3 regions of the Bacillus sp. JJ1566 genome follow, and region 3 is predicted to be linked to each of the others. Evidence: predicted binding sites of a transcription regulator. Region 3 holds the regulator's gene; each other region holds the start of a gene.
What was found. Region 3 encodes Rex, which represses fermentation and respiration genes when NADH is low (regulators of the CRP and FNR family bind a similar motif). Its sites were predicted from a motif close to TTGTGAAATATTTCACAA; they were not measured.

Region 1: ric (iron-sulfur cluster repair di-iron protein) is a predicted target of Rex. The motif match lies at 4,623-4,640, and genes of this name have one in related genera.
Region 2: V7112_RS13800 (DUF2249 domain-containing protein) is a predicted target of Rex. The motif match lies at 5,541-5,558, and genes of this name have one in related genera.

What each region holds. Positions count from the first base shown of each region.
Region 1 is NZ_JBALOP010000032.1:10,369-18,351, forward strand. Features, by position in the region: gene argJ (bifunctional ornithine acetyltransferase/N-acetylglutamate synthase) at 1-599, opposite strand, end outside; gene argC (N-acetyl-gamma-glutamyl-phosphate reductase) at 626-1,666, opposite strand; gene moaD (molybdopterin converting factor subunit 1) at 1,806-2,039, opposite strand; gene V7112_RS13720 (molybdenum cofactor biosynthesis protein MoaE) at 2,036-2,509, opposite strand; gene mobB (molybdopterin-guanine dinucleotide biosynthesis protein B) at 2,737-3,249, opposite strand; gene V7112_RS13730 (molybdopterin molybdotransferase MoeA) at 3,234-4,502, opposite strand; gene ric (iron-sulfur cluster repair di-iron protein) at 4,697-5,404, shown strand; gene V7112_RS13740 (hypothetical protein) at 5,443-6,084, opposite strand; gene V7112_RS13745 (SCO family protein) at 6,100-6,708, opposite strand; gene V7112_RS13750 (cbb3-type cytochrome c oxidase subunit I) at 6,698-7,983, opposite strand, start outside.
Region 2 is NZ_JBALOP010000032.1:22,914-30,896, reverse strand. Features, by position in the region: gene V7112_RS13845 (BsuPI-related putative proteinase inhibitor) at 1-636, shown strand, start outside; gene V7112_RS13840 (DUF3813 domain-containing protein) at 687-884, opposite strand; gene V7112_RS13835 (competence protein) at 886-1,035, opposite strand; gene V7112_RS13830 (Cof-type HAD-IIB family hydrolase) at 1,289-2,110, opposite strand; gene yjfP (esterase) at 2,252-3,019, shown strand; gene V7112_RS13820 (metal-sulfur cluster assembly factor) at 3,068-3,376, opposite strand; gene V7112_RS13815 (metal-sulfur cluster assembly factor) at 3,455-3,754, opposite strand; gene V7112_RS13810 (hypothetical protein) at 3,769-5,010, opposite strand; gene V7112_RS13805 (DUF2249 domain-containing protein) at 5,025-5,231, opposite strand; gene V7112_RS13800 (DUF2249 domain-containing protein) at 5,228-5,479, opposite strand; partial or broken gene V7112_RS13795 (Crp/Fnr family transcriptional regulator) at 5,609-6,298, opposite strand; gene V7112_RS13790 (hypothetical protein) at 6,525-6,662, opposite strand; gene V7112_RS13785 (DUF2249 domain-containing protein) at 6,864-7,094, shown strand; gene V7112_RS13780 (molybdenum cofactor guanylyltransferase) at 7,246-7,851, shown strand.
Region 3 is NZ_JBALOP010000073.1:39,555-47,537, reverse strand. Features, by position in the region: gene thiL (thiamine-phosphate kinase) at 1-274, shown strand, start outside; gene tsaE (tRNA (adenosine(37)-N6)-threonylcarbamoyltransferase complex ATPase subunit type 1 TsaE) at 504-962, shown strand; gene tsaB (tRNA (adenosine(37)-N6)-threonylcarbamoyltransferase complex dimerization subunit type 1 TsaB) at 959-1,651, shown strand; gene rimI (ribosomal protein S18-alanine N-acetyltransferase) at 1,654-2,121, shown strand; gene tsaD (tRNA (adenosine(37)-N6)-threonylcarbamoyltransferase complex transferase subunit TsaD) at 2,114-3,130, shown strand; gene V7112_RS22800 (ABC transporter ATP-binding protein) at 3,396-5,330, opposite strand; gene moaC (cyclic pyranopterin monophosphate synthase MoaC) at 5,464-5,955, shown strand; gene V7112_RS22790 (redox-sensing transcriptional repressor Rex) at 5,958-6,599, shown strand; gene V7112_RS22785 (twin-arginine translocase TatA/TatE family subunit) at 6,635-6,826, shown strand; gene tatC (twin-arginine translocase subunit TatC) at 6,843-7,592, shown strand; gene V7112_RS22775 (YdiK family protein) at 7,633-7,842, opposite strand; gene V7112_RS22770 (CPBP family intramembrane glutamic endopeptidase) at 7,846-7,983, opposite strand, start outside.

The sequences.
Region 1 (7,983 bases), on a different contig from region 3:
AAACCTAACATCGTCGCCATATTTGGATGAATCATCCCTGAACCCTTTGCTGCGCCACCAATTGTGATGATCTTTCCATCAATAGTTGTTTGATAACATGCTTTTTTCATCACTAAATCAGTCGTTAAAATTGCTGTTTGAAAAGCATGAGCAGCTTCATCTGTACTAGTGGGTTCAAGTTGTTTAATGCCAGCTTTAATTTTATCCATCTGGAGGAGCTCTCCGATAACACCCGTTGAAGCAACCGCTACTAAGTGGTCCTCGATTCCAAAATGGGCAGCAGATTCAGCTCTCATTTCGTATGCATCTAATAGCCCTTGTTCACCCGTACATGCATTCGCACAAGCACTATTAATTACAACTGCTTGTAATTTATTTTGAACGGCAATGCTTTCTTTTGTCACTTTTAAAGGAGGGGCTTGAAAATGACTTTGCGTATAAACGGCTGCACAGTTCGCCGGAACATCACAAATAATTGCCCCTAGATCCTTCTTTGAATAACGTAAACCGGCATGAACACCTGCTGCTTTAAATCCTTTTGGGGTTACGACAGAACCCTCTTCTACTTTTAATACTTGAATTTCCTTTATCTCTATCATGCAAAGTCACTCCTTTTTAGACATCTTTATGGGAATAATGGAACGTATTGTAATCCTGTTGTTTCTTCTAAACCAAACATAATGTTCGCGTTTTGGATTGCCTGACCGGCAGCACCCTTCACTAAGTTGTCGATAACTGAAACCACGGTAATTCGGTTTGTTCTTTCATCAAATGCAAGGCCGATATCACAGTAATTTGTGCCATAGACTTCTTTTGTGGAAGGGAAGGAACCCTTTTCTCTAATCCTCACAAATGGAGAATCCTGATAGCTTTCTTTATATAGTCCATAAAGCTGATCCAATGAAAGTGAATCTACTGCACTATTTATGTACATCGTAGACATGATTCCTCTTGTCATTGGCACCAAATGTGTACTAAATGTCACATATGGAATTGAATCATCCCAGCCTTGTATCACTTGTTCAATTTCTGGAATATGTTGATGCTGATTCACCTTATAGATTGAAAAATTGTCGTTACTTTCAGCAAAATGTGTTGTTCTTGATGGACTTTTTCCTGCTCCAGAGATACCTGATTTTGCGTCTATTACAATTGATTTCTCATCAATCAGTTTATTTTTTATAATTGGCGCTAACCCAAGTACAGTTGCAGTTGGATAGCAGCCTGGATTTGAAATAAAACTACTATTCTGAATTTCTTCCATATACCATTCTGGTAAACCATATGTAGCTTTGTTAATGTCTGTTTGTAATGCAGCTGGCTTTTTATACCACTGTTCATATAAATCAGGTTTTTTTAACCGATAATCCCCTGAAAGATCAATAATCTTCACATTTTCCTTCAATAACCTAGGAACAATGGTTGTTGAAACTCCAGATGGTGTTGAGAGAAAAACAACATCCACTTCATTTGCAATTTTCGGGATATCAATTTCTTCTAATGAATGATTTACAAGATTAGTAACATGGGGGTAGACCTCTGAAAGCCTCATCCCTGTCTGTGACGAAGTATGAACGGAATGCACCTCAAAGCTTGAGTGGTTTGCCAGTAATCTCAATAGTTCAATTCCGCCATAGCCAGTAACCCCTATAATTGCCGCTTTCAATATATCCACCTCTTTTTTTAAATAAATGTAGAATAAGTATCATTATAAGTCTGTATAAAAATAAAATCAATTGTATTTTTATAAAAAATCTGATTTTTTGTGCAAAAAAATAACCACCAGGGTGGTGGCTGATTAATAATCAACCTCCACTTACTGGTGGTATTAAAGCAACTGTATCTCCTGCATTAATAATATCGTCATCTTCTGCATACTCTTCATTAATGGCAAACATGATTTGATCAAGATTTTTCATACCATGATCAGTTGCAAGCCTCTGTTTTAAGGATGATACGGTTATCTTATCTGTATGTAACGCGATTCTATCCGTCCCCGCCATATCCTGTAGATGGGCAAAAAATAAAATCGTAATCATTTCAAATCCTCCTCTTCTGGTCGACCAGTTGGATATTGTTTCGTTTCTAACTGATCTCCAATCCACATTTCCCCATCTTCCCAATGCTCTTTTTTCCAGATAGGGACGATTTGTTTTATACGTTCGATTGCATATTCATTTGCAGCGTAAGCATCTTTACGATGTGGTGTGGAGACGGCGATGACAACAGCCGCTTCGGAGATATCCAAGCGACCGATTCGATGGGTAATAGCCGTTTTCACATCAGGCCATTTCATCGAAATTTCTTCACCAATTTGAGCAAGCTTTTTTTCTGCCATTGGAATATATGCATCATATTCTAAATAGAGGGTTTTCTTTCCTCTCGTAAATTCTCGAACCGTTCCGATAAAGGTAGTAACGGCGCCCGCTTCACGTCTAATAACTTTATTCGTCACCTCTTCAACATGAATCGGCTCTCTCGTAATCTTAAATAGATCATTGTTTTTCATTTATGTACCTCCTTAAATCAAATACGCCCTTGGCGTATTTGCGCCCAGATTTTTTAGGCCCACACGATGTGGGTAACAAAGACGTTGCCACAGGAAGTGGCGTTCTTAGTCTTTGATCCTATGCTCGAAAACTTCCTTTGAAAAATCTGAGGCATCCGCCGGAGGCATTTAACTTTATTAAACCAAGGATTGATCCTTGTACCTTTATTTTATCGTTTTTACTAGGCTCACGCGCTCTTAATAAAGTTAAATATCCAACGTAAATATTTTTCTTCTTCATTAATATGATAAAGGGGAAACTTCGTTTGAATCGGAATCCAAGTTATAACGCAAACAATGTTTGTTAATGAAGATAGCAGCTCGATATCCTCTTCTTTCTTGATTAAAACGATTTTGGGATAATCCGCCATTTTATATCCTTCAATTAATATCATATCATTTTCAAAAAAAGCGTAAAGCTGAATTAGCTTCTCCAGCGTCCATTTAGATGTCTTCGCTTCTAGCTGTAGACTCCCACCACCTTCTACAATCGTTGCAGACGCCCCTGCTTTGATGTGGCGGGAAGAATCTTTTTCCTGATGAAGACGATCTAAGCTGCTTTGATGTCCATGATGTTTTATGGTAGCGATTTGAAAGCCGAAATCTGTCCCTTTTTTTACGATTTTTTCAACTAGAGTCGTTTTCCCACTATTTTGATACCCTACGATTTGCAGAAGCGGAAACCTTATTTCCAAGGCCATATACTTCCTTCCTGGTCTTCGAGATACAACACATCTACTACATCACCTTTCCCAAATCCACGTGTTCCACCAGGTAAAACCATGAACGCATTTGCTCCTGCTAGTGAGGATACGACATTTGATTTATCAAGACCACTTGGTGAAACTACAAGCTTTCCGTCAGAAAAGCTGATTTTACTTCTTACAAATCTTGTAAAAGGATTTGGTTTTGGAAAGTCAGCATTGAGTTCAGCTTTCATTTTTAATAGATGTGGAGAATCAGAAAATAATCTTGTCCGTACTACCGGTCTAACTAATAATTCAAAGCCAACATAACATGCTGATGGATTACCAGATAACCCAAACAATAATTTCCCATTAAACTGCGCAACTGTTGTGACACTTCCCGGTCTCATCGCTATTTTATTAAATAAGACTTCTGCTCCTAACTTTTCATAAATGGCAGGTAGGTAATCATAATCCCCTACAGATACCCCGCCAGTCGTAATTAAGATATCAACCTCATTGATTGCATTTTTGATAGCGTTGAAGCAAACATCAAAATCATCTGTGAGTTTTCCGTAATACTTTGGCTCTGCACCAGCTCTTTCGATTTGTGCACTTATCATATATGCATTGCTATTTCGAATTTTTCCAGGTACGAGGTTTTCATGGACATCAAGCAATTCTGTCCCTGTTGCATAAATCCCAATGATAGGCTTCTTTGCCACTTCAACCTGATGATAGCCAAATGTGGCTAATAGTGCTTTTACACCTGGATTAATAAAGGTGCCTTTTTCTACTAAGACTGAGCCTTTTTTTGTATCCTCACCTTGAAACGATACATTATCGCCAGACTTAAACGGTCGCTTTAACGACATGTACTTCTTACCATCACGTTCATATTCTGCTGTCAATTCTAGCATCACAACTGCATCACATTCTGCTGGCATCTGCGCACCTGTCATGATTCGAACTGCTTGAAAAGCTGCCACCTTTTTCGATGCTACAGACCCAGCTCCAATTTCTTCAATGACTTCGAATTCAACTGGATGGTCTTGTCCCGCATTTGTTGTATCGATTGCACGAACAGCAAAACCATCATACGGGGACCGATCAAAATGTGGGACATCATGATCAGCGATTACATCACTTGCTAAAAATCGTCCATAACTATCTTCAATTGGTACTATTTCCTGTGTCCCTGAAACTGCGAATTCCATTACTCGAGTTACCGCTTCCGGAACTGGTATAGGTGTCCGTCTTTCAACCATATTGTTTCACTCACTTTTTATCTACTTTTTTCCTATTGTAGTCTATTTAATCAAAAACCACTACTTTCTTGCTATGATTTACATCACTCACATTTGACTTTATGACGATTTTCTACATTTGTGTGATACGTATCACCACATCCTTTCATTTTAATAGCTATGCTATAAGTAGCTTACCAATAGGAGGTAGAATCATGGAACAAACTTTTACAGAACAACATATTATCGGGGAGATTGTAACCGAGTTTCCAAAGGCAGGAGACCTTTTTAAAAAACTTCGTATTGATTTTTGTTGCGGTGGTAACCGTCCACTTATAGATGCAATCGAGGAAAGAAAACTTTCCAAGGAAGAGGTTTTATCAAAATTAAATACACTTTATCAAGATATGAAAGCATTAAATGAAAAAACAGTGGATTGGAAAGCCGCAAGCTATTCTGAATTAATTGACCATATCGTGAATAAACATCACCGTTATTTAAATGAGGAGCTTCCTCAGCTTAGTCCTTATGTAACTAAGGTTCTAAGAGTACATGGAGGAAATCATCCACATCTTGCAAGAGTGCATTCACTATTTAATCAATTAAAGGTTGAGCTTGAACAGCATACAATCAAAGAGGAAGCAGAGTCATTCCCTCTCATTGTGAAATTTGAAAATGAAGCAACTCCCGAAAATCATGAATTAGTGAAAAAACATGTCGCAGAATTAGAAGACGATCATGACGAGGCTGGAAGTATTATTAAAGAAATACGTGACATCACAAATGACTTCCAACCACCGATTGGAGCATGTGGAACATACCGCTTAGTCTACCAACGACTTGAAGCACTTGAAGCAGACCTATTCCAGCACATTCATTTAGAAAATAACATACTATTCCCAAGAGCAGCAGCCGGGAACTAAATAGGAAAAACGAGCTAATGTTATGTCAGCTCGTTTTTTTATGTCAATCTTTCATCAAGATCCCCTGAATTTATATTCATTTTTATATATCGTTTGTTTTCTTTTTTCTTTATTGCGGAAAGTTTCGGCTTCCCAATAAAAACCTGTCCCAAGAATATAATACAAATAACCAATCCAATCATGAACATGGCTTTTCCTAGCTCTTGCTGTTCTGAAACAAGGTAGTTATTACAAAGTCGTGCTGGTGATGCCAAATAAAGCCAACTCATGACAAAGAGCATCGAAATTACATTTGCCCAAATAAAAGCTTTACTAATTGGCCCAAGCAGTTCCCAGCTATAATATAGTAATACTCCCGCAAGGAATGGTAAACTTGTATACTTTACAATTTCCATGAAGGGTTCATTTAATGCAGCATCGATCGCTCGTGGTAAACTCCAGTACGTTAAAATAAATAATGTGATTAATATCCCCGCGATCCCATTTTCATTGAAATACAGGAAAAAGGTTCGCCATTTCTTTGGAAACCCTTTAGCCAGAAAATAACCACTGCACACTAATATAGGAATTTGAACAAGCATGGTAGCAACCATACTTGCTTCTAACATTAACCTAACATACGGGACTGAAACAACTAGAAGTAAAAGTAGTCCAATCAATAAATAACGGTAACGGTACATATTTTCACCTCTAATCTAAAATAGAAAAGAATCTAGATATTCCACAACAGTTTGTGGTTGTTGGTAATCAAATATATTTGTTAATTTTCCTTCAGGGTTGACCACATAAAATGCAGAATTATGCTCATATCCCCCATATTCATTTGGTATAACAATTACTTCAAGAGTATCTAACACATCCTGTAATTCCTGCTCATCTTGAATGGTTGCCATTTTCCACCGATCCCCGTCTGCTCCAAAGTGATCTGAATATGACTTTAAAACTGTAGGAGTATCGTGGTCCGGATCAAAACTTATACTAACAAGGACGACTTTTTTTCCAAGCACGTCCTCAGGGATATTCTCATAGATTTCAGCAAAATTTCTTTCCAAAACTGGACATACATCGCCACAGGATGTATACATGAAGGTGAAAAGTGTATATTTTCCCTCTAGTTCTTGTAAATGAAAATTATTCGAATTAGAATCGATTAATGTAGCTGAAGGGAGCTTTGGCTGCTCCCTTTCTAAATCTAGAATTCTCGCCTTCTCTGCCGTAAAAGCCCGAAGTCCATCTGTACCTATCCATAGCAATGAAAGTCCCGCTACAAGTGCAAATAGAATTCCAATAATTTTACGCCACATGTTGATTAGGTCCTATTTTTTCCTGAAACTTATAATCAATTGATCTTGAAAAGCTCCAAAAACGATATACAAATGTCATCACAGCAAGGACGATAAAGATACCAAAGATTACTCCCATGCGGTCGTATGGTATCCACTCTGGGAAGTGCTCTGCCCATCTTCTTGGAGCACCAACTTTACCAGAGAATAGAAACGATCCACATAATCCGATGAAGAACATAATGTACACCCAAAAACTAATCGGATCAAGTGCTGATTCTTTCTCTTTTCCATTCACTTTAATCAGGTAATACATAAATCCAAATAACATCGCAGTCGCACCTAATCCCATGTACATATGGAAATGTCCTGGAACCCATTTGGTATTATGCATCACATGGTTAACGACGATTGTTGCATCAATAATCGCTGGTACGACCCCAATGACCCACCCAAACATAGATAGAAACATAAAGGACGAAGCAATGTCCCACTTAATACCTGAACGATATACAATCATAAGTGCTCCATAAGCCGTGATAACTAGTACAGGTAGTCCATTTGCATATGAAAGGACTTGACCTACAATGATCATCCACTTTGGTAATGCAAAGTCCATTAATAAGTGGTGAGTATAGATCGTAATCGTAAATAATGTTGAAAAGTTCCATGCAATTAAAAATGGGCGATTTGCTTTCCATGGACGATTTGTATAGGCTGCTAAAATCTCATAAACCGCAATAACACCCATGTAAATAATAGAGTTTGCAAAGATATGACCAAACGCATATGTTAGATTTTTTGCTAGCATTGGATCTATAGCAATGGTTGGAATAAACAGATTTATCAGGTTCATCATTAATACAGTTGCTCCCGCAATTAATGCGGTAGTATTCACAATCGAAACCATTGTACTAGCGACGACAGCTGCTGGAGGACCATAGCCTTTTTCCTTTCCAAATACAATTGACCAGCCTAACCCTCCGCCTAAGCTTCCATATTGTTTAATAATCGCTCTAGCAACATCTAAATTTAGCAATAAAAATCCGACTCCGAGTATAAGCATACCGCTTAAATAAAGCGCTGCTCCTGCTACAGCCCATCCACCAGCTGAGATAGTTGGCAGCGGATAAAGAAAAGTCCAAGCTCCCGCAAAGTCAAATACAAAGATACCCACCAACACCATTACAACCCCAATGATGAAGGTGATGAAATTGGTGATCAGAATCGTTTTGCTTAATTGAACATATTTGCTTAAGAAATACCACATGACGGCAGCTGCAGCTAACGCAGCGG
Region 2 (7,983 bases), on a different contig from region 3:
TCACTAAAAAACACGAGCGACAATTCGGTAAAAGTGACGATTCCAGGTGGTCAAAAATATGAAATTGTTGTGACAGATACAGATGGAAAGGAAGTTTACCGCTATTCTATCGATAAAATGTTTATCCAATCTATTGAAGAGATGGAGCTAAAACCAGGTGAGGAAAAAGTTTGGGAAGAACCATGGGATTATACAACTAACGATGGAAAAAGGCTTGCTCCTGGAGAATATAAAGCAAATATTTTCCTTACAGCATCAGAAGTAAATGGACTAAAAATCGAAACCAATGCGTTACAGGCGGCAGAAAGTTTTACAATTCCTCAGGAAGAAAATACTGCATTTCGCAATGTTCAAGTACTTGGTGAAAATGGAGAATATACAGTGACTGGGGAAGTCCGAGTATTTGAAGCAACATTCTTTTATGCAGTGGAGGATGGACATGACTATGTGATTCCTGAAACTGTTCAAATGGCATCTGAAGGTGCACCAGCATGGGCACCATTTGAAATCAAAACTTCGATTCCAAAGGATAAACTCCCTACAAATGGAGCGTTAATTCTTCACTTATATGAAAGAAGTGCAAAGGATGGTTCAATCATCAACCTATATCACGCAAAACTTCAACAGTTCCAATAATGGGGAAGGGTCAGACAGTAACGTCTGACCCCATTTTTTTGAATTAGCCCTTATTGGAGTTGGTCTAATTCAGTTTGTAATTCGCGGAGTTGTTCTTTTTCGGCTGTTGTAGAGTTAGCATAAGCAGAAGAAAGTGCATTTTTTGCTACCGAAATCGCATCCTGTAAGGATGTATCACTTTGACCCGCGCTTGCTAATTTCGCAACCTCAACCGTTTCACGAGCCTTCTGGAATAAAGGGTTTCCCATTTTATATTCCTCCAAGTGATGGATTTTCGACATTCTGCTTTTTCTGTGCTTCTGCTTCAGCTAGAGTTGAACGGTAAGGAAAGCGCTGAGCATGTTGTTGAACTGCATCTGCACCTTGTTGAACAAATCGTTTTGATTTATTACTACCCATCCGTAAATTCCCCCTTTAACAGCTTTAAAAGAAGTGCATTCTATAGCACCAGTCTTATTGTTTGAAGTTTGGGAGAGGAATATAAAAGGTAATTATTTCTGACTATTTTATGATAGGGAACAATTAATCGAAGTTAGGGCACAAAAACAAAGAACTAAGTAACAATTAACAAAAGTTAGGTCACAATTACTCAAAAAATGTGAATAATTCAAGTACAACCCTCAAAAAAAGAACCGGATTGCAGTCCGGTTCATCATTCATTATTATTTAATTTTAGTACATCCTCTAAATAAAGGGCGATACCGTCCTCTTCATTTGTCATGGTCACATGGTTTGCAATATTTTTTAACTCATCAATCCCATTGCCCATCGCAATCCCATGTCCAGCATATTCAATCATTTCTAAATCATTATCTTCATCACCAAAGGCAATAATTCTGTCTTTTGGGATTTGAAAATAATCGGCAACCTTTTGTATGCCAACCGCTTTATTTAATCCTGATTTAACAATTTCAATGACATGCCAAGGTGCAGCCCATTTTCGGTGATCGACTACTTCAGCATGCATTTCAGAAAGATATTTTCGAATTGAATCAGCAATTTCTTCATCGGGATGAATCAGAAGTGAAGTTGGGTTATGTTTTAAAATTTTTCGTAAATCACCTGTTTCAATATTCGGTTTCCCCATGCCGAAAATATCTAACATCGTTTCATCGTGATAATGAAAATACACGTCATCAATCACTTCTGCTAAAATATTTTTTACACGGAAGTTGTCGGCAACCTCAACAATTTCTTTTGCTGTTTTTAAATCAAGTGTGTCGTGATAGACACCCCAACTTTGATCAAGAGGGTGATGGACAAAAGCTCCATTGAAATTAACAATTGGCGTTGTAAGACCGAGCTCTTGATAGTACATTGAGCTAGAACGGTAAGGTCTTCCTGTTGCAATCATGACCTTATGGCCGGCCCTTTTTGCCTTTTCGATTGTCTTTTTTGTTCTTTTTGATATGGTTTTATCGTCTTTAAGTAAAGTACCATCTAAATCAAGTGCAATTAAATGTTGTTTAGTCATATCAATCTCCTCTGCTCTCTTTCTTTTACTTAAACAGATAATAAAAAAATCGTCAATTGAAAAGCCAAACTTTTTAAGTAATCTACCAATTAATGTTACACTAGAGATTATCTAAAGTTTTTCAAAGGAGCACAAAAAAGAATGGTTATTGTTGAAAAAAAGAAATTTGTAGACATCCCGGCATTACATATTGTAAAAGATCAGTTAAAAGATGAAAAAGCTCCCTTAATCTTATTCGTTCACGGATTTGGTAGTGCGAAAGAGCATAATTTACACTACGCATATCTTTATGCAGAGGAAGGATTTCGGGTTGTTTTACCTGAAGCGGACTTTCATGGTGAAAGAGACAAGAGTCTTGAAGAGCTTGAAATGAATTTTAAATTTTGGGATATTGTTATCAATGAAATAAAAGAACTTCAAAGTATCAAGGATGAACTAGTCGGAAATGGATTAGTAGATGAGTCAAGAATTGGTGTAGCGGGAACTTCAATGGGAGGAATTGTGACGCTTGGGGCATTAACTCAATACCCGTGGATAAAAACTGCTGTGAGCCTAATGGGTAGTCCATATTATGAGGAATTCTGCCGTGGACAAATTGAGGAATTGCAGCAACATGACATTGAACTTCCTTTTTCAGAAGCTGAATTGGAAGAGAAATATGCAGAATTAAGGAAATATGATTTAAGCATACAACCGGAAAAATTAAACGGTAGACCATTGTTTTTCTGGCATGGTGAAAAAGATAAGATGGTACCATTTAAATACACATATGAATTTTATCAAGAAGTGAAACCACTCTATAATGGGAAAAAGGAGAATCTATCCTTTATTGCAGACACTCGTGCGGATCATAAAGTAACAAGAGAAGGTCTGCTTGCATCAGTCGAATGGTTTAAAAAGTATCTATAAAAAGAAGAACGTGTCGGAGTTTAATCGACACGTTCTTTCATATTCGCCTTATCTTATACCTAATGCTATTTTTGCGTAACGGCTCATCATATCTTTGTTCCAAGGTGGATTCCAAACGATGTTAACATCTACGTCCTTAACTTCAGGTAATTCTGTTAGAACGCGTTTCACATCCATTGCAATTGTTCCAGCAAGTGGGCAGCCCATAGATGTTAATGTCATTGAAACTTGAGCAACACCTGCATCATTCATATCCACATCATAAACAAGTCCTAAGTTGACAATATCAATCCCTAGCTCAGGGTCAACAACCTGTTCAAGTGCACCCATCATATTTTCTTTTAAAGCTTCATCCATTTGATAACTCTCCTTTCGAGAAATAGCTTATTTTAAATTATAACGAAACCAACCAAGAAAGTGAAATAAGGAGACTTACTAACCACGCAGTTGTTTCATTGCAGCTTCTGACATTCGGTCAGGCGACCAAGCAGGATGCCAAACCATTAAGACCTCGACATCATTAACCTCTTCAAGATAAGCAACCGCGTGCTTCACACCGCTTGTAATACTATCATGAAGTGGGCAACCAGGTGTTGTTAACGTCATTTCAATATACACATTATTATTCTCTTTTATATCAATTTCATATATGAGTCCTAAATCGACAACATTAATATTTAATTCAGGGTCAATCACTTGTTTTAATTGATCAAGGATTTTCTCTTTTAACTCCATCATTTTTCTCCCCTTTACTTAAATAATACCTTCATAATGCTATAGCTAAAAAACACAGTTGAAGCGACAACTAAGCTTTGGCCAATTGAAAAGATGAGCAATTGTCCAGTCGCTATAGATAAAACAACGATTAAGCAACCCGCAACAAAGCCTGCAAAAATAGGAATTGCTATTTTTGCATCAATCATTTGCTTTAATGTCGGGACATCACTTTTTCCAATAAGCTTGCTGTATCTATGTGTCCACCAAAGAAAAGGAATAATTTTATATAAATAGCCAAGAATGCTGCCAGCGATCCACAATAAAATATAAAGAAAAATGAGGACACCATAAATTTCGTAATGCCTTGGCAGGAATGAAAGAACCATTCCAAAAAAGTGAATCACTAACCCAAAACCAATCGCAATTAATGAGAATATAAATGGTTTATCAAGCTTTTTCTTTAATCTCACCTTGATGATCGTTGAAATATGATATGAAAAAAGAGCGAAACCGGCGAACAGTAAGCTCATAGCTGCCTGTAAGAATAGGATTTGCTCGGTTATGAAGCTGCAAATGGTTACAATAAGGCCAACTCCATACACAATATAGACCCATCTTGCTAGCTTCATTGAAAAGCCATGTGCTAACGAAAACATTGGGACCATTTTATAGGAAAAACCGAAAATTAAGAATGTAAACCATCCTGCAACTCCAAGTAAAATATGACTTTTCAAAACAGCAAGGTGATTTAAATTCGCTATCCCAGCTCCTAGATTGACGATCAACAGAATTCCAAGCGTGATTGTAAGTAGTAAGCAAATGAGAGCACTTCCAACAAATAGGGTTAGAATATTCTTCTTCGCTTGCTTTTTCATCGTCATAAACATTTGAACGAGAAACAGCAAAATCCCAATAACAGCAAGAGAACCTGAGAAAATTGACAAAGTAGGTGAGAAGGAAAGCGTGATTCCAAAACCACCAAAACCTATTGCTGTTACCCAAAATTGCAAAAATCCAAATTTTTCACTCCAAATCGGAGTTAAAAAGGCTACCGGCACAAGCTGGTACATGGCTCCCATCGCAACCATTAAGGCCCATCCAAGTATCAGTAAATGGGCAGACGATAGGAGGGGAAAGGTCCGAAAATTTCCATCAATCACCATGTGTCCATTGAATAACAGGATTACTTGGGATGCGACTAAGGCAATAACACTAAAAATAATAAAGGAGAGTGGTAGCCTTATATCTGTTTCATTTGATAATTGAGGCATCATTAGCAAGCAGCTCCTTATTTCGTAATCTCGATTTGAAAGCCGCCATCAGGATGTGGTTCGGTTATATGTTTGTAGCCTAGTTCATCTAGCTGTTCATACAAGAACATTGGTCGCCGATCATTGATTATAGTTAATGTGTCGCCTTTGTTTAATTTTTCGAGAGCTTTCAATGTCCTCATCATTGGGGTAGGAGGCTCAAGACCTCGATTATCTATTTTCATTTATTGGTCACTCCTTTAGTAAAGGTAACCTTCCAATGTTTTTTATCAATTTGCTCCGCTTCATTTGAAAAACCTTTTGCTTTCAAAATTGGAAATAAAGGAGTTGGTTTAAACGGTGCGTGTAAAATAAAGGTATCTCCATCCTGTAAAGGCTTAACCGCCTCCATAATCTTTTGAAAAGGCTCAATTTTATTTTTAAGATCTTCCCTGACATCTACTTCCACAACTTTTGCTTCTAATTGACTCATTTTTGATTTCCCCCTTATATAACGGTTATAACCTAATGATAATCATTTTCAATGAGAAACGATGTGATGTGAATCACAAATCCTAAAAAATAAGTAAGATCAAAGACTAGAACGCCACTTCCTGTGGGCCTAGAAAATCTCATCATGGAGCTTCATATGATCCAGTAGGTAATAACCATCAGGAGTAAGATCTACAATTTGTTTCTTTTTTAATACGGAAATCGTGCGGCTTACCGACTCACGTGTTGTACCAATCATGTTGGCAAGCTCACGATTTGTGAATTGAGTTGTTAGCTTAAAGCGATTGCCAAGTTTTTCTCCATTGCTTCTACATAAACGAAGTAAAAGCATAATAATTTGTTCTTGCGTATTTAAAAGAATTTGTTCCTCCAGTCGCTTTTGAAGGTCGATGATTTTTTCACCTAAAACCTTAAAAATTTTGATGCAAAGCTCAGGGTTTTTCAGTAAAATCTCTTCAAATCGATCAATGGGAGTGAAAATAATATTCGAATCCTCGATTACTTAGGCATGTGCAGGATAGCCCCCTTTTCTAAAAAATCCAGCATGCGGAAACATTTCACCAGCCTCGAGTACAGAAACAATCTGTTCCTTCCCGTGCATATCAGATTTATATATTTTTACTTTTCCAGATTGAATGAAAAAAACACGATCAAGTGGATCGTCTTGCATAAAGATATACATTTTTTGTTTATATAATCGTGACTGTGAAATTTCAACAATGGGATCGAGTTCTTCTTGGGTTAATTCCCGAAACAAGGGAACTCCTTTCAATTGTTCACGAATGGTTGGTAACCCCATCTTTCTCACTCCTTATTTAAATTAACAATATCTGTTGTTTTTCCATCTTAAGTGTAGCAATCCACTTTTTTTTAACTGTGATTTACATCATAGACAGTGAGAAACAAAATTAATGTTCAAAAAATAGACACAAAAAAAGCTAGGAGATTTTCTCCTAGTATCAAATGCGCCTTGGCGTATTTGCGCCCGATTCGAGTTTGCTCGAAAAGCCAGGGGTTGAATAAAGTTAGTCAGCTTGCTTTTCTTCAGCACAATCAAAGCAAAGTATGCCTTTTTTATCATCTAAAACAACACCATTAATAAAACCATCTAAACAATAAATTTCTTTTTCACATTCCTTACATGTACCTACTAATTCTTTCATCTTTTCACCCCGTTTTTTCTTTTAACTCCACAATCATGAGGAATGACAAGATGCTTACGTGGGCTCATAAATTTTATTCTAATTATCGCATGTTTTTCTAGATATATGATAAAAAACATACGTACACAGTGATAAGTTTCACTACAATTATTTAAAAGACTCGATACAATGGAGCCATAAAATAAAAGGAGGAATGTTAATATGGTATTTGCAGCAAAGGTAAATGCACCAGATTACGCACCGAGGGATAAACACCCAACAATTTTTAGAACGTTTGATAGTTTACAACCAGGTGAAATCATGGAGCTAACAAATGACCATGATCCACGACCTCTTCAATACCAATTCATGATGGAACGCGGTGAAGAATTCACTTGGGAATACCTTGAACAAGGTCCAGACCTTTGGCGCGTTGCAATTGGAAAAAAATAAATCATACACAGATTCGGATTTCTTAAGGTGTGGGCAAAGTCAAATTACGGCTTTGCCTGCACCTTTTTTATGGATGCATAAGTTTCGTTTGGAAGACAGTTCCAATCGTGCTACTATGAAGAAAAAGCAAAAGGAAGTTGGAAGTTTCATAATGAATAAATCAAAAATCGTAGGTATACTTTTGGCTGGCGGAGAATCAAAAAGATTTGGAAGCCCAAAAGCGTTTGCCAAACTTCATGATAAATTCTTTTATCAATATGCAATCGACGCATTGGAAGGAAATGTAGACAAGCTTCTACTCGTAAGCCATCCCGCATTAAAAGAGAAATTTCGTAACCAAACATCATTGGAAATTATTCAGGATTTACCTGAATTTAAAGGGAATGGACCACTTGCAGGCATGCTTACTGTGATGAAAAAAGAAGTGTCAGATTGGTATATAGTCCTACCTTGTGACACGCCTTTCGTAACAAATGAGCTTGTTACGCAGCTGATTACATTTACAAATGACCAAAGGATTGACGCTGTCGTTCCAGTTATCAATGATAGACAACAGCCCTTAATCGCTGTTTACCATTCAAGAGTTGCTAAGAAAATAGAACAGTTGCTTAAGGAGCAACACTTTAAAATGAGCCAATTGTTAGACTCTTGTCACGTCAAATTCGTAACAAATCAAGACCTTCAGCTACAAGGCTTGGAATTTGAAAACATTAATAACAAATCCGAATATGAAAAAATACAACAAAAGCCAATTTGAGGCCACATGATGTGGCGTTCTTAGTCTTTGTTCCTTATATCAATCATTGGCTTTTGTTGAAAAATCCACTCTATACACTCATAATTTTCTGAAAAGTACGATAAAATAAGAATACTAGAAATAATGAAAAGG
Region 3 (7,983 bases):
TAGTGAGGCTATTTTGACGCAGTTTAAAGACCGTGCTCTTGAGTTTGCATTATACGGTGGGGAGGACTTTGAACTAGTTGGAACGATGGCAGCTTCAGATTGGGATATAATACAGAAAAAGGCAATGGAACATGATTATGTCCTTTCGAAAATTGGTACTGTTTCGGACGGTGGTCCAGCTGTATTTTTAAACCGAAATGGTGAATTACAAAAGCTTGAGATGAAGGGCTATAATCATTTTAACTTTATTCAGAAAAAGTCCTCACCTCTATAAGTAATATGGTGAATGAGCAAGTATCCAATTTGTGCGGGGGTGACACTCTGCTGAATAAAGTTAAAGCCTCCGGCGGATGCCACGATTTTTCAATGGAAACTTTTCGAGCATAAGATCAAAGACTAAGGACGCTACTTAATGTGTTAACGTCTTTGTGACCCACCTCGTGTGGGCATAAAAAATCGGGCGAAGATACGCCAAGGCGTATTTGATGAATAAGGTGGATTGTATGGAAAAATTTGAATTAATAACGAATACGCCTGAAGAAACGGGGAGTTTTTCGTACCGCTTGGCTGAAAAGCTTCGACCGGGCGATGTCATAACTCTTGAGGGAGATTTAGGGGCAGGAAAAACAACTTTTACTAAAGGGCTGGCGAAAGGACTTGGCATTACAAGAACGGTGAATAGTCCGACATTTACGATTATAAAGGAATATCAAGGGAGAATCCCTCTTTATCATATGGATGTGTATCGTTTGGGGCATAGTGATGAGGATCTTGGATTTGACGAATATTTTGAGGGCGATGGTGTGACAGTGGTGGAGTGGGCACATCTCATTGAGGATCGATTACCAGAGCGAAAGCTCACCATTAGAATTGAACATCAAGGGGATACGAAGCGTAAGATTACGGTGATACCAAAAGGGGAAAGGTATCAACATTTATGTGAGGAGTTATTTGGCGAATGAAGGTTTTAGCTATAGATACGTCCAATTATGTATTAGGGGTCGCAATTGTTGATGAAGAAACGGTGATTGGGGAGGTCATTACAAATCTTCCAAAAAACCATTCTGTCCGTGTGATGCCCACCATTGAACAGTTGATGAAGGAATGTGGTATAAACCCTAAGGAACTTGAAAAAATTGTAGTGGCAATGGGGCCAGGCTCATATACAGGGGTGAGAATTGGTGTTACAATTGCGAAAACATTAGCCTGGTCATTACAGGTTCCTTTGGTAGGAGTATCTAGTCTAGAAGTAGTGGCAGCCAATGGCAGGTACTTTAATGGCTTTATTTCACCATTATTTGATGCAAGAAGGGGCCAGGTATATACAGGTCTTTATCAATATGAAGGCAAGACACTGAATTGTATAGAAGAAGATAAAATTATTTTATTATCGGATTGGCTTGAGGAGCTTAAAAAGAAAGAAACACCAGTGCTTTTTATCGGAAATGATTTAGTTATCCACAAGGAACAGATAGAAACAGATTCAAATCAATTTGCATATGTTGCACCATACACAGATTGGAATCCGAGACCAAGTGAGTTAGCAGAGTTAGGTTCGAAAAAGGAGCCAGTGGATGTTCATACTTTTGTGCCAAATTATATTCGTTTGGCAGAGGCGGAAGCGAATTGGTTAGGGAAGAGGCAGGGGTAAGCATGAAAGATATCATCGATCAACAGATTTTGTTTCGCTTCATGACGTTAGATGACATTGATGGTGTCATGAAGGTTGAAGCATCAGCATTTACCGTCCCTTGGAAGAGAGAAGCATTTTATAATGAGTTAGTTCATAATCAGTTTGCAAAGTATATAGTGATGACTGATAACAATGATGTGATTGGCTATTGCGGAATGTGGCTTATTTTAGATGAATGTCACATTACCAATATCGCAGTGCTCCCAGAATATAGAGGAAAGAAGCTTGGGGAAGCTTTGTTGATGCAGGCGAAGCTTTTAGCGATGCAGCATCAGGCAGCAACGATGACGCTAGAGGTTAGAGTGTCGAATCATGTTGCGCAAAACCTCTATAAAAAACTAGGCTTCAAGCCTGGTGGAATCCGAAAAAATTACTATACAGATAATAATGAAGATGCGCTAGTTATGTGGGTGAATTTACATGAGTGATAACCAAATAATTATGGGAATTGAAACGAGCTGTGATGAAACAGCTGTTTCGATTGTACGAAATGGACGAGAAATTTTATCAAATGTTGTTGCATCACAAATTGAAAGTCATAAGCGATTTGGTGGGGTTGTTCCGGAAATTGCGTCAAGGCATCATGTTGAAGCCATAACACTTGTGATTGAAGAGGCATTGAAGCAAGCTGATGTTCATTTTGCGGATATTGATGGAATTGCGGTAACAGAGGGTCCTGGTCTTGTAGGAGCATTATTAATTGGGGTTAATGCAGCAAAAGCGGTGGCATTTGCCCACGATATTCCCCTTTTAGGAGTACATCATATTGCAGGTCATATTTATGCAAATCGATTAGTAGAGGAGCTGGAGTTTCCATTATTAGCGTTAGTTGTGTCAGGTGGCCATACTGAGCTTGTTTATATGGAAGAGCATGCATCCTTTAAGGTTATCGGGGAAACGAGGGATGATGCTGCTGGCGAAGCATACGACAAGGTGGCTAGAACTCTTAGCCTTCCGTACCCAGGTGGACCACATATTGATCGACTAGCCCATGAAGGAACAGCGACGCTTGATTTACCAAGAGCATGGCTAGAAGAGGATTCATACGATTTTAGTTTTAGTGGATTGAAATCAGCTGTCATTAATACTCTTCACAATGCAGAGCAGCGTGGGGAAACGATTGAACCAAAGAATCTGGCAGCAAGCTTTCAGGAAAGTGTTATTGATGTGTTAGTAACTAAGACAGTAAAAGCAGCGAAAGAATATCAAGTAAAGCAAGTTCTATTAGCTGGCGGAGTTGCGGCAAATAAAGGATTGCGAGCAGCTTTAGAACATGCATTTGCAGAGATGCCAGAAATAAAGCTCATTATTCCGCCCCTTTCGCTTTGTACAGACAATGCTGCAATGATTGCGGCAGTTGGAAGTGTCTTATATGAAAAAGGGAAACGGTCATCCTATGCATTAAACGCAAATCCTGGTTTAGATATCGAAAAGTAGTCAAAAAGTCCTCATTCTATAAGAGGGCTTTTTTGTTGATAAATAATCCACAAGTTCACAGGATTTGTGGAAAACCTATAAAAAGTACTGAAATAACTAATGTGCATTTGTGGACATTTTCTGTGGATAACACTGTTGATAAATGTGGATAGTGTGGATAAATCAGTGCATAACTCGAAAAAATGTGGAAAATGGTGCAAAAATATCCCCATCCAAATCGATTTTCAGATGGGGATAACTTATTTAAGTGGATAGGAGAAAAGGTTTATCCACTTATTTCATGGAGGGATTCCCATTCCTCCATTAGGGCTTCAAGCTTAGTTGAAATTTTTTCATTTTCTTCATTAATTCGTTGTACTTCTTCATGGTTTTGGTAGACTTCTGGGTCGCAAAGAAGCTGTTCATTTTCTTCGGTCTTTTCCTCAAGAGAGGATATCTCGAGTTCGATTTCCTCAATTCTGCGTTTTCGTTGACGCTCTTGTTTCTTTAATTCCTTTTCTTGTTCATAAGAGTTTTTTTCTTGAATTACTTCTCGTTTATCAGCTTTTTTCTCTTGTGCTTCAAGTCGAGCCAATTCTTCCATTTCGAATTTTTTTTCAAGATAATAGTCATAATCACCAAGGTATTCTGTCAGTCCATCTAGAGATAGCTCAAATACTTTCGTTGCGATTCGGTTAATAAAGTACCGGTCATGGGATACAAAAAGAATGGTCCCAGGATAATCAATTAGCGCGTTTTCAAGTACTTCCTTACTATCAAGGTCTAGATGGTTCGTAGGTTCGTCAAGAATGAGGAAGTTCGATTTCTCCATCATCAGCTTAGCAAGGGCAAGTCTCGCTTTTTCGCCACCACTTAAGGTTGAAACGATTTTTAACACATCATCCCCGGAAAAAAGGAAATTCCCAAGAACAGTGCGGATTTCTTTTTCAGGTTTAAGTGGATATTCATCCCATAATTCATTTAACACACGATTGTTTGAGTTTAGGTCAGCTTGTTGTTGGTCATAGTAACCAACCGTTACATGCGACCCAAAACGAATTGTTCCATTGACATGCTCTAGTTTATCGATAATTGCTTTTAATAGGGTCGATTTTCCGATCCCGTTTGGCCCCACTAACGCAATGCTGTCTTCGCGATAAATATTGAAATTGATATTAGTGATAATCGGTTTATCCTTTTCATAGGAAACTGAGATGTCTTTAGCACTTAAGACGTCATTTCCACTTTGTCTTTCGATTTCAAATCGGAAGGAAGCTGATTTTTCGTCACCAGCTGGTCTGCCCATCAGCTCCATTCGATCAAGCTGTTTTCGTCTACTTTGGGCGCGCTTTGTTGTGGAAGCTCTGACTAGATTTTTCGCGATGAAGTCTTTTAATCTTTCGACTTCTTCCTGCTGTTTTTCGTATTTTTTTAGATCAAGCTCATAGTTTTCAGCCTTTAATTTTAAATAGTTGCTGTAGTTTCCGACATATTTGGTGCTTGTGTGTCTCGAAATCTCATAGACCTGGTTGACGACTTTGTCTAGGAAGTACCGGTCATGAGAAACAATTAAGAGTGCACCTGGATAGCCTTGTAGATATTGTTCAAGCCAGGTAAGAGTGCTAATATCGAGGTGGTTGGTTGGCTCGTCCAGAATCAATAAATCAGGTTTTGTTAGTAATAGTTTACAAAGGGCTAAGCGCGTCTTTTGACCACCACTTAAGCTAGATATTTTGGTTTCATAGTCTTTGTCTGTAAAATGAAAGCCATGTAGAATCGATCGAATATCGGCTTCATATTGATAGCCACCCTTTTCTTTAAAATCGACCTGGAGCTGATCATATTCTTCGAGTAGCCTTTGATAATCAGTTGGGTTTTCAAAAACAGATGGGTCTCCCATTTTTACTTCAAGTTTTCTTAAGTCTTTTTCTAGTTTTTGTAAAGATGCGAAGACGGTAAGCATTTCTTGCCAAATGGTAAGATTTGATTCAAGTCCAGTGTCCTGTGCAAGGTAATCAATAGTGACGCTTTTTGGCTTAATAATTTCACCGCCATCATGGGACATGTGACCAGCAATTATTTTTAATAAGGTTGATTTTCCGGCACCATTTCGGCCAACAATAGCAATTCGGTCGCGAGTTTGTACTTCTAATTTTATATTGGATAAAATAAGATCAGCAGCAAAATACTTTTTGAGCTGATTTACTTGTAGTAAAATCATACTATTTCACCTCTTGTTTCTAACAACAGTGTATCTTATATTATCTTAATAGAGCAACTGCAATGATAATGTTCACAGATGTTCCAAAGACAGATGTGGTAAAATAGTGTATAGTTTATGGGAGGGTACATATATGACATCATTTACCCATTTTAATGAGCAAGGTCGGGCAAAAATGGTCGACATTACAGAGAAATCTGATACTGTTCGTACAGCAATTGCAAAATCGAGTATTACTGTAAATAAATTGATTTATGAGCAAATAATAAAGAATGAGATTAGCAAGGGGGATGTTCTAGCTGTTTCCCAGGTTGCCGGTATTATGGCAGCTAAAAAAACATCAGAGCTAATCCCGATGTGCCATCCATTGGCATTAAAAGGCGTCGATATCCGTTTTAGTTGGACGACCCAAGGTGAATATATTTTACATATCACTGTAACAGTTAAAACAAAGGGAAGCACCGGTGTTGAGATGGAAGCCCTTACGGCTGCATCGGTTTGTGCGTTAACTGTGTATGATATGTGTAAAGCGGTTGATAAAGGCATGGTGATTGGGCCAACCTATTTAACTGAAAAAACAGGTGGAAAGAACGGAGATTTTAAAAGGCCAGTAGCGGGGGAATAAACATGAATCTGGAACAATCAAAAATACCACAAGCAACTGCCAAAAGGCTGCCACTTTATTATCGGTTTTTGAAAAACTTGCATGCCTCGGGGAAGCAGAGGGTATCATCTGCAGAGCTGAGTGATGCGGTAAAGGTTGATTCAGCCACGATTAGGCGCGATTTTTCCTATTTTGGTGCATTGGGAAAAAAAGGGTATGGCTATAATGTCAATTATTTATTATCCTTTTTTAGTAAGACACTTGATCAGGATGAGTTAACAAAGGTTACGTTAATCGGTGTTGGTAACTTAGGTACTGCATTTTTACATTATAATTTTTCAAAAAATAATAATACAAAAATTGAGCTTGCGTTTGATGTGGATTATAATAAAGTAGGTAGTAGTATTGGCGGAGTAAAGGTGTGTCATTTAGATGATCTTGAAAAAGAATTGCCTGATGATGTCACGGTTGCTATTTTAACAGTGCCGGTTGGCGCAGCACAGTCAATTACTGACCGCCTGGTGAATAAAGGGATCAAAGGTATCCTTAATTTCACTCCAGCAAGAATCAATGTGCCCGAACATATACGGGTTCACCATATTGATCTAGCTGTTGAGCTACAAGCACTTGTTTACTTTTTAAAGCATTATTCGAATGAAGAATAGAAATAGATTTTATAATTGTTGGGAGGTGGCTCATGATGGGAAATCTTGGATTTGGTAGTATTCTATTGATTGTATTTGCAGCATTGTTAATCTTCGGACCTAAGAAGTTACCTCAATTAGGAAAAGCTGCAGGAAATACATTGCGTGAATTTAAAAACGCAACAAAAGGCTTAGCAGATGATGACGATGATGATGTTAAGAAGAATGAAACTCCTGATGTGAAGTAATGATAGGATGAGTCAGATGAACGAAAGAGAAATGTCCGTCTATGATCATATTGGTGAGCTGCGAAAACGACTGATTTATGTAGTCGTTTTCTTCTTCATTGTTGCACTGGGGAGTTTTTTTCTCGCTGAGCCGGTAATTGTTTACTTGCAAAATGCTGAGGAAGCCAAAGAGCTGACAATGAATGCTTTCCGTATGACAGATCCAATTAAAATTTATATGAATTTTGCCTTTATTATTGCGTTTGTTATCTCTTCTCCTTTTTTACTGTATCAGCTTTGGGCCTTTATTAGTCCAGGCTTGTATGAGAAGGAAAGAAAGGTAACGTTGAGTTATATTCCGATTTCGGTAGGATTATTTTTAGTAGGGGTTTCATTTTCCTATTTTATTTTATTCCCATTTGTTGTGAACTTTATGACGCGGTTAGCGGGTCGTCTTGAAATAAATCAGGTAATCGGGATTAATGAGTATTTTCAATTCCTGTTACAGCTAACCTTACCGTTTGGCTTTTTGTTTCAGCTACCGGTTGTTGTAATGTTCTTAACTAGGCTTGGAATTGTCACTCCGATGTTCTTATCGAAAATAAGGAAATATGCGTATTTTGTCCTTCTAGTAATTGGAGGTTTAATCACACCTCCTGAGCTAGTCTCTCATTTAATGGTCACCGTTCCGTTATTCGGTTTATATGAGATCAGTATTCTCGTATCAAGAAGTGCCTACAGGAAGGTGCTTAAAGCGGAAATGATGGCAGCTAATAGTATGGAATAATCGCTGAAGCTAGACATAAAAAATAACCTCTGTCCAGAGGTTATTTTTTTACGTTTGTCACTTTTTTGATTTTGAAGTGCAGGGAGAACATTCGGATTGCCACAGCAAAGTCGAATGTTGCTACAACTGCAAGAAGAATAGTTGAAAAGTTCCAAATCGTCTCCGTTGCACTATTAATTGCAATATAAGTAAATAATATTCCCATTAATGCGTAAATGATGCCCATGGCAAAAGGTGAAGTTCTTCGCATAAATTAAAAGCCCCCAATAAATGTCTGTTGCAGCTTCTCGGCCTGCTTCATGATCCTTTCAATATCATCTGCAAAAATCGTCTGCATTACTACAACAAAAGAATTCATCGCTACGTGCGCAAAAATCGGTACGATAATTCG